DNA from 2 places in the Mesorhizobium sp. PL10 genome. Region 1 is predicted to be linked to the other one. Evidence: riboswitches for the same ligand, from Rfam matches in the RefSeq annotation. Region 1 holds a riboswitch; the other holds the start of a gene.
The links. A riboswitch is a leader RNA that binds a small molecule or an ion and turns the genes downstream of it on or off. The one in region 1 is predicted to bind cobalamin.
Positions count from the first base shown of each region.

Region 1 (4,196 bases):
GTGGATATCATAGATGCCCGGTCCGATCTCGTTCGGATAATTGAAGTTTTTGAAGGCGTTGAGCAACTCCATCTGCGAGCGAGAGGTTTCGATGGAGATAACATCGGCATCCATTGCCGCGATCGCGTCAATAATGTCGTTGAATTCGGAGTAGCACATGTGCGTGTGGATCTGGGTCTCATCGTACACGCCCGTCGAAGCGAGCCGAAAGCATTCGATGGCCCATTCGAGATAATGCACCCGCTCGGACTTGCGTAGCGGCAAGCCCTCGCGCAGTGCGGCTTCGTCGATCTGAATCACCTTGGCGCCGGCGCTTTCGAGATCACCCACCTCGCCACGAAGGGCGAGCGCGATCTGACGGCAAACGACCGAGCGCGCGAGATCATCGCGGACAAAGGACCAGTTGAGAATCGTGACGGGGCCGGTGAGCATGCCCTTAACGGGTTTGTCTGTCAGCGATTGAGCGAACCGCCACCAGCGAACCGTCATAGGGTTGGGCCGCGATACGTCGCCGAAAATGATCGGCGGGCGCACACAGCGTGACCCGTAGCTCTGCACCCAGGCATTTTGGGTGAAGGCGAAGCCGGAAAGCTGCTCCCCGAAATACTGCACCATGTCGTTTCGTTCAAACTCGCCGTGCACCAGCACGTCCAGCCCGATCTCCTCCTGCCAACGGATTGCTGCTTCGATCTCCTTCCTCAGGAACGCCTCATAGTCGACATAGCTCAGTTCTCCCTTTGCATGGGCGGCACGCGCGTTGCGAATCTCGGGCGTTTGCGGGAAAGAGCCGATCGTGGTGGTCGGAAAGGGCGGCAGACAGAGCCGCTCGTCCTGAAGCCTAGAACGTTCAGAAAAACCGCTCTTCCTGCGCATCATGCTCTCGTCGACGAAGGCGAGGCGTCCTTCGACCAGCGGATCATGAATCTTCGGGGACGTCAGACGCGCGGCGGCTGCTTGGGTTGAAGACTCCAACTGTGCTGCAACCGCCTCCCGGCCTTCGGACAAGGCCCGGGCGATCGTGGTCAGTTCGTCCATCTTCTGCGCCGCGAATGCGAGCCACGACCTTACGTCCCGGTCCAGCGTGGTTTCCAGTTCAAGGTCGATCGGGACATGCAGAAGCGAGCACGAGGGCGCGATCTCCACTCGCTCGAGTGGCCAGCCGGCCACGACCGGTTTGATCCGGTCAAGCATGGGGCGCAGGTTCGCGCGCCAAACGTTGCGACCGTCGATCAGGCCAAGCGAAAGCACCAGGTCTTTTGGCGCAAGCCGGCCCACCGCCTCCAATTGTTCGGGAGCGCGTGCAAGGTCGAGATGCAGGCCCCCCACAGGAAGCGAAAGAGCGGTCTCGAGGTTGCCGTTCAGCCCGCCGAAATAGGTGGCGAGCATGATCTTTAGCTCCGGTGCCACTTTCGAAAGGCGCTCGTAGGCAAAATTGAACGCATCTTGCTCGTTTGGAATGAGATCGAGCACGAGTGCCGGCTCATCGATCTGCACCCAGTCGGCGCCCGCGAGTTTCAGTCGACGCAGCAGCAGCTCGTAAACCTGCAGCAGCCGCGGCAATAGCGAAACAGGGTTGAAGTCCCGGGTGGGTGACTTGGCGAGTTTGAGGAAGGTGACGGGCCCAAGGATGACCGGGCGAGTGTGAATGCCCAATGCTCTGGCATCAAGGAAGTGATCCAACGGCTTTGAGGAGGACAGGGCAAAGGCTTGATCGTCGGCGAGCTCCGGGACCATGTAGTGGTAGTTGGTGTCGAACCACTTGGTCATTTCCAGCGCTGTCACGGCTTGACCGGTTTGCCCGCCACCAGCAGCCTCTCCTTGGCTGCCACGAGCCATGGCAAAATAGGTGTCGAGCGAGATTTCTCCCACCCTCCAGCCATAGCGTGGCGGGACAGCGCCGACCATTGTTGCTGTGTCGAGCACATGATCGTAGAGTGAGAAGTCGTTGGACGGAATCTTTGTCACGCCGCGGTCGCGTTGTTCAATCCAGTTCGCGACACGCAGCGCCCGCGCCGTTTCGAGAAGGTCGGCTGCGGAAGATTTTCGCGACCAATAGGCCTCAAGCGCGCGCTTTAGCTCGCGACGGCGTCCGATGCGCGGCAGGCCAAGCGTGGCTACAGGAACTATGTGAGAGAGAGACATACCATACCCCGATGATTGGGGCGTGGACGCAAGGCAGACGTTGGCAAGCAGACGAGCCGGTTGCTACGCCCACCGAGACACCCCGCCTGTGGACCTTGTTCGCCGTGGCAGGTCTCCTGGCTCGCGGGTCAACACCTCAGCCCCTCTTCCCGAGGCTATTGACCTCCGTGACATGAGTGAGCTTGGCTCGCCGCTTACAGTTGCGGGGGCAGCGCCGGCATCTTCACCGGCTTCCCTCTTAGCTCTGTTGCGGCCGAACCGCATCAGAGAGCCATCGACTACTTACATTCCCCGGAGAGGACGTTGCTGTCAATCACATAAACAAATCTTTATATCGTGATCCCACTTGGTACGATAATTGCCGGGCGTCGGGTGATCGCGATCCTTTCGGCCGGTAGCCTGCTCAATTTCCTGCCCTTTGGGAGCCATTGCGACAATGGCCTGGCCTCGAGTCCAATGCGACTAAAAGACAATTCCAGTTCGTCGAAATAGCGGACCAGCGCCTCCGGCTCGCTGGCGATCTTGACCTCGCGCATGATCGCTCCGGTCGCGTCAACAATGCACACGCTGCTCTCTTCCAGAGAGACATCGATTCCCGCATAATGTTCCATGGCTGTTCCTCTCATGATGTTTGGAGCCGATCGCTCGGACTCCGTTTCAACACCATCATTCTGAGGGACAGCCACCCAACCTGGCTATGCTCGCGAAGGCCGGCCCATTACGGCATCTAGTTGGGATCAAACTTCTTGCCTTCTGGCGCCGGTTTCTTGACCCAGTGCCGTTCCAGCGCCGACAGCATTGTGCGTTCGGTCAGGTCGACGCCTTCGATCAGCGCCTTGAAGCCGGCATCGCCCGACGCCTTGGCCTCGGCGGGAATGGCGTCGAGCGCGCGGCGCAGATTGTCCGACACCGACAGCATGTCGCGGGCGAAATTGGCGACCGCATAAGTGCGCGCATCGTGCACGTCGCGCGCGGTGCGACGGCGCAGGTTTTCCATCTCGGCGGCGACGCGCAGCGTGCGGTCCTTCAACTCTTCGTTTGCCTTCAGTAGCCGCGCAACCGCTTCGTAGTCGCCATCGAGGCTGCCTTCCTTGCATTCGGCATTGGCCCCGGCCGTCTCGGCTTCATCGGGCGCGCTTTGGTCTTTTGATTGGTCGCTCATCGACATTTCCCGTGCTCTCGAATGGTATGGATTTTATGCCCGATATCGAGGTTTGGCGGCCGAAAATCAATGGCAGGCATACTGAAAGCCCCTGTCGCATCGAGCACGTATGACGAAGAGCTTTCGATTCCTCCCATTGAACGGCCACTTGGCTTAGACATCGTTGAAGAGGTGGCCAAGCGCAGATTTGAACGCCGCTGCGGCGGTTTCCGCTGGGTAGCGCTGATTGGTTGGGAGCCCGGCTACAGGCTGCTGCGCTATCCAGCCATCGCCGGATTTGTCGCGATGAACCTCCAATTTTCCGCGCTCAGCCGGCGCGTAAAAGATCTCGAATTGAGACTGGGCGTGACTTTGTTCCACCGCTATCCGGGCGGGGTCAGGGTGACGGCCGCCGGCGACTGTTTCCTGGCCAAAATACGACGTATTCTGAAAGATCTCGACGACACGCTTCAGGGGCTTGAATCAGCGGGCCACGGCGATAGCCACTCGCGTTTCTACGCAAGCATCATCCCGAGCTCTAATCTGATGCTCCATTACCGTTCCGCGCGCGAAACGGCGGCCCCAAGCGAACGCTTGATCCTCGGTCATGAACGGAGACAACATGGGCGCAGCTACATCTGGCCGGATCTGCTTGCGGCCGGCTTGACGGTCGAAAAGTTTGTGGCGTCCAGACTATAGGATCCATGTCTCAGGATCATTCATGGAGACGGTGAACCGAGCGGCGGCTGCACGATGCCGCGACTTTAGCTCACCGATCTTTGGGCGCGGCGCCGACCGGCCATCATTGACGACGTCTCGCCTGAGCTCGCGAGGCAGGCCTTTGCTGCCGCGCACAGAGGAAGGACTAGTGACAGCATCCCACCCAACCACGATGGTAGCGACGCATACGCCC
Region 1 covers NZ_JBSKBR010000068.1:3,576-7,771, reverse strand. Annotated here, with positions in the region: gene metE (5-methyltetrahydropteroyltriglutamate--homocysteine S-methyltransferase) at 1-2,142, opposite strand, end outside; cobalamin riboswitch at 2,232-2,433, opposite strand; partial or broken gene ACWGTO_RS32240 (IS110 family transposase) at 2,556-2,753, opposite strand; partial or broken gene grpE (nucleotide exchange factor GrpE) at 2,873-3,304, opposite strand; gene ACWGTO_RS32230 (LysR family transcriptional regulator) at 3,374-3,982, shown strand.

Region 2 (4,196 bases), on a different contig from region 1:
ATAGTGGTAATAGCCGCCGCCATTGGCGCAGGAGCCCATCGAGATGACGTAGCGCGGCTCCGGCATCTGGTCGTAGACCTTGCGCAGCGCCGGCGCCATCTTGTTGGTCAGCGTGCCGGCGACGATCATGATGTCGGACTGGCGCGGAGACGCGCGCGGCGCAACACCGAACCGCTCCGAATCGTAGCGCGGCATCGAGGTGTGGATCATCTCGACCGCGCAGCACGCCAGACCGAAGGTCATGAACATCAGCGAACCGCTGCGTGCCCAGGTGATCAGCGCCTCGGTCGAGGTGACCAGAAAGCCCTTGTCGGCGAGTTCATTGTTGATCTCGAGGAAGAACGGATCGTCAGAACCGACCGGACGACCGGTATTGGGGTCGATCAGGCCTTTGGGCTTCGGCGCAACGAGCGTACCGGAACTGTCGTTCAATCCCATTCCAGCGCTCCTTTTTTCCATTCATAGGCAAAGCCGATGGTCAGCACCGCCAAAAACACCATCATCGACCAGAAACCGAGCATGCCGATCTTCGAAAACGACACCGCCCACGGAAACAGGAAGGCCACTTCCAGGTCGAAGATGATGAACAGGATCGACACCAGGTAGAAGCGGATGTCGAACTTCATGCGGGCATCGTCGAACGAGTTGAAGCCGCACTCATAGGCGGAAAGCTTTTCGGGATCGGGACTGCGGTAGGCCACCAGGAACGGCGCTATGATAAGCACCAGGCCAATGACCGCCGCCACGGCGATGAAGAGGACGATGGGCAGGTACGAACTGAGCAGTGCGTTCATGCTGCGGCTTTCCCTTGGCGGCCAATCCACGTTGATTACAGCAACCAACCCTAATGCGGAAGCGTGACAGTTTAACCGCTGAACCGTTTTAGGTGCCTATGCTGCAACGCGGCGAGGGTTAGCGCAGGGCTTTCGGCGAAGCAAGTCAAACCTTGTTCAAAACGCAGTGCTGGACGGCAGGTCGGGAAAAACTGGTCCGATCCGCTCTTGTTTGATTTCCTTCACTTTCTACTCCACTTTTGTCTCCTGACATGTCTCCCGCCACAAGCCTGCTAGCATGGCCGGAATCACCGGCTAAAAATACGGCAACAGGACCAGGGGCAAAGGTATCTTGATGAAGGACAAAATATCGCTCGCCATGGCCAGGCGGATCGCCCTTGGCGCGCAGGGTTTTACCGACCCGCGGCCGAGCGGTACACCGGACCGCCGCCACCTCGCCCGCGTGCTCTCGCGCACCGGCCTCTTGCAGATCGATTCCGTCAGCGCCGTGGTGCGCGCCCACTATATGCCGCTCTATTCGCGCCTTGGGTCCTACCCCTTATCCCTGCTCGACAATGCCGCCGTCACCCGCAAGCGCACGGTGTTCGAATACTGGGCGCATGAGGCCTCCTTCCTGCCGGTCGAGACCTGGCCTTTGATGCGCTGGCGCATGCAGCGAGCCGAGAGCGGCGACGAAATGTATCTGGGGCTGGCCAAATGGGGCCGCGAGCACGCCGCCTATATCGAGGAGATCTATCGCGCGGTCGTCGAGCGCGGACCGATCGCCGCTTCGGCCCTGGAAGGCCAAAAAGGCTCGGGCGGCTGGTGGGGCTGGAGCCATGCCAAGCATGCCTTCGAATGGCTGTTCTGGGCCGGCCGCATCACCACAGCGCACCGCCGTGGCTTTGAGCGCTTCTACGACCTGCCCGAGCGCGTGCTGCCGCAGGCGATCCTCGATCTGCCGGTGCCGGCCGCCGAGGACGCACATCGCGAATTGCTGCGCATTTCCGCCCGCGCCCACGGCATCGCGACCTCCGGCGACCTGCGCGACTATTTCCGCCTGTCGCCGGCCGACATGAAGGGCCGACTGGAGGAACTGGTCGAGCTGGGTGAACTGCTGCCGGTTCGCGTCGAAGGCTGGGACAAGCCGGCTTACTTCCACCGGGACGCCCGCATCCCCCGAAAAATCGAGGCCCGCGCGCTGCTGGCGCCGTTCGACCCCGTCGTCTTCGAGCGCTCACGCTCGGAGCGCCTGTTCGATTTCCACTACCGGATCGAGATCTACACCCCGGCCGACAAGCGGCAGTATGGCTACTACGTCCTGCCGTTCCTCCTTGGCGACCGCATCGTCGCCCGCGTCGACCTCAAGGCCGATCGTCCGGCAGGCGTGCTGCGTGTCCACGCCGCCTACGCCGAGCGCGGCGCGCCGCCTGACACCGCCGCTCAGCTCTTCGAGGAATTGAAGCAGATGCAGGGCTGGCTTGAACTGGAAAGCATGCAAATCGCGCCGGCCGGCGATCTGGGGCCGGCGCTGGCCGACATCGCCGTGTCGTAGCCGTGCGTTGACACCGCTGCCCGCAAAAGCCTAAATCCGCTCCAGACGGTCCCTTGCCCGCAACGGCAAGGGCCAAGAGGGAATGCGGTGCGGGACAAAATCCCAAATCCGCGGCTGTCCCCGCAACTGTAAGCGATGAGCCTGGGCCGAAAGCCACTGGGTAACACCGGGAAGGCGGCTAACCAAGGCGACGACTCGCGAGCCAGGAGACCTGCCGTCTGCGACTATATAATCCGATCGCCCGGCGGGTTTCCGGGCAAGGAGCCCGGTTTTGGACCAGAACAGCAGTTTTTCGGCTGGCACAGCGGATGTTTCGTCCGCCGATAGCGATGCCTTGTCGGGCGTCACCGTCGTCGTCTGCGCCTCCTGCCGCGACGAGACCGGCTCCGACGCCCATCCCCGCGCCGGCGAACTGCTGGCCGGCGACACGCGCCGCGCCGCATCCGATGACGACATCCGCGTCCGCACCGTCGAATGCCTCGGCAATTGCAAGCGCCGACTGAGCGCCGCCATCCTGCGCGATGGCTGCTGGAGCTATGTCTTCGGCGATCTGACCACAGCCAGTGGTGCCGACCTCGTCACCGGCGCAAAGCTCTTCGCCACCTCCACCGATGGCCTCATCCCCTGGCGCGGCCGGCCCGATAGCCTCAAGCGCGGCCTCGTTGCCCGCATTCCACCCCTCGACCTGCTGAAGGACTGACCATGAACGCTTCCGTTTCCCGTGTTCCTTGCACTGTCGTCACCGGCTTCCTCGGCGCCGGCAAGACGACGCTGGTCCGCCATCTCCTCGAAAACGCGGGGGGCAAGCGCATTGCCATCATCGTCAACGAGTTCGGCGACATCGGCATCGACGGCGAGATCCTGAAAGGCTGCGGCATCGACACCTGCCCCGAGGAAAACATCGTCGAACTGGCCAATGGCTGCATCTGTTGCACCGTCGCCGACGATTTCGTGCCGGCGCTCAACCAGATCCTCGCGTTGACGCCGAAGGTAGACCACATCCTGATCGAGACATCGGGCCTGGCCCTGCCCAAGCCGCTGGTCCAGGCCTTTCAATGGCCGACGGTGAAAAGCCGCGTGACCGTCGATGGCGTCATCGCCGTGGTCGACGGCCCGGCGCTGGCCGAAGGCCGCGTTGCCAACGACATGGACGCGCTTCAGGCGCAGCGCGTGGCTGACGAGACGCTCGATCACGACGACCCGGTCGAGGAAGTCTTCGAGGACCAGATCGCCTGCGCCGACCTGATCATCCTGTCGAAGAGCGATTTGATGGACTCGGCCGGTTCAACCCGCGCCAACGCCATCATCAATGAGCACTCCGCCCGTGCCGTAAAAATCGTGCCGACCGCGCATGGCAAGGTCGACCCCTCGGTGCTGCTCGGCCTCGGCCTCGGCGTCGAGGACGACATCGAGAACCGCAAGTCGCATCATGACGGCGCCTTCGACCACGAGCATGACGATTTCGACACCTTCATTGTCGACATTCCCTCGATCGCCAATCCGGATGACCTGGCAAAGCGTGTCGCCACCGTTGCCGAGGAAGAGAATGTGTTGCGCGTCAAAGGTTTCGTCGATGTCGGCGGCAAGCCGATGCGGCTTTTGCTGCAGGCCGTCGGCCCGCGCGTCAACCACTACTATGACCGCGCCTGGACCGCCGAGGACGACCGCCGCTCGCGCCTCGTTGTCATCGGGCTGAAGGGGCTGAACCGCCCGGCGATCGAGGCTATACTGGCCGGCTGACGCGAAAACACAGGCAGCGATGCATATACTCACGACCACATCCACCTCGCTCGACGATCTCGCCGAGCCAGTTGATCTCAGGCAAACGCCGGCGGATATCGTGGCGCTGTCCTTCACCGACAGCGACC
Region 2 covers NZ_JBSKBR010000019.1:60,498-64,693, forward strand. Annotated here, with positions in the region: gene ACWGTO_RS25560 (NuoB/complex I 20 kDa subunit family protein) at 1-438, opposite strand, end outside; gene ACWGTO_RS25565 (NADH-quinone oxidoreductase subunit A) at 429-794, opposite strand; gene ACWGTO_RS25570 (winged helix-turn-helix domain-containing protein) at 1,129-2,328, shown strand; cobalamin riboswitch at 2,358-2,561, shown strand; gene ACWGTO_RS25575 (DUF1636 family protein) at 2,600-3,028, shown strand; gene cobW (cobalamin biosynthesis protein CobW) at 3,031-4,068, shown strand; gene ACWGTO_RS25585 (cobaltochelatase subunit CobN) at 4,088-4,196, shown strand, end outside.
Region 2: another riboswitch for cobalamin. It lies ahead of ACWGTO_RS25575 (DUF1636 family protein); the one in region 1 lies ahead of metE (5-methyltetrahydropteroyltriglutamate--homocysteine S-methyltransferase).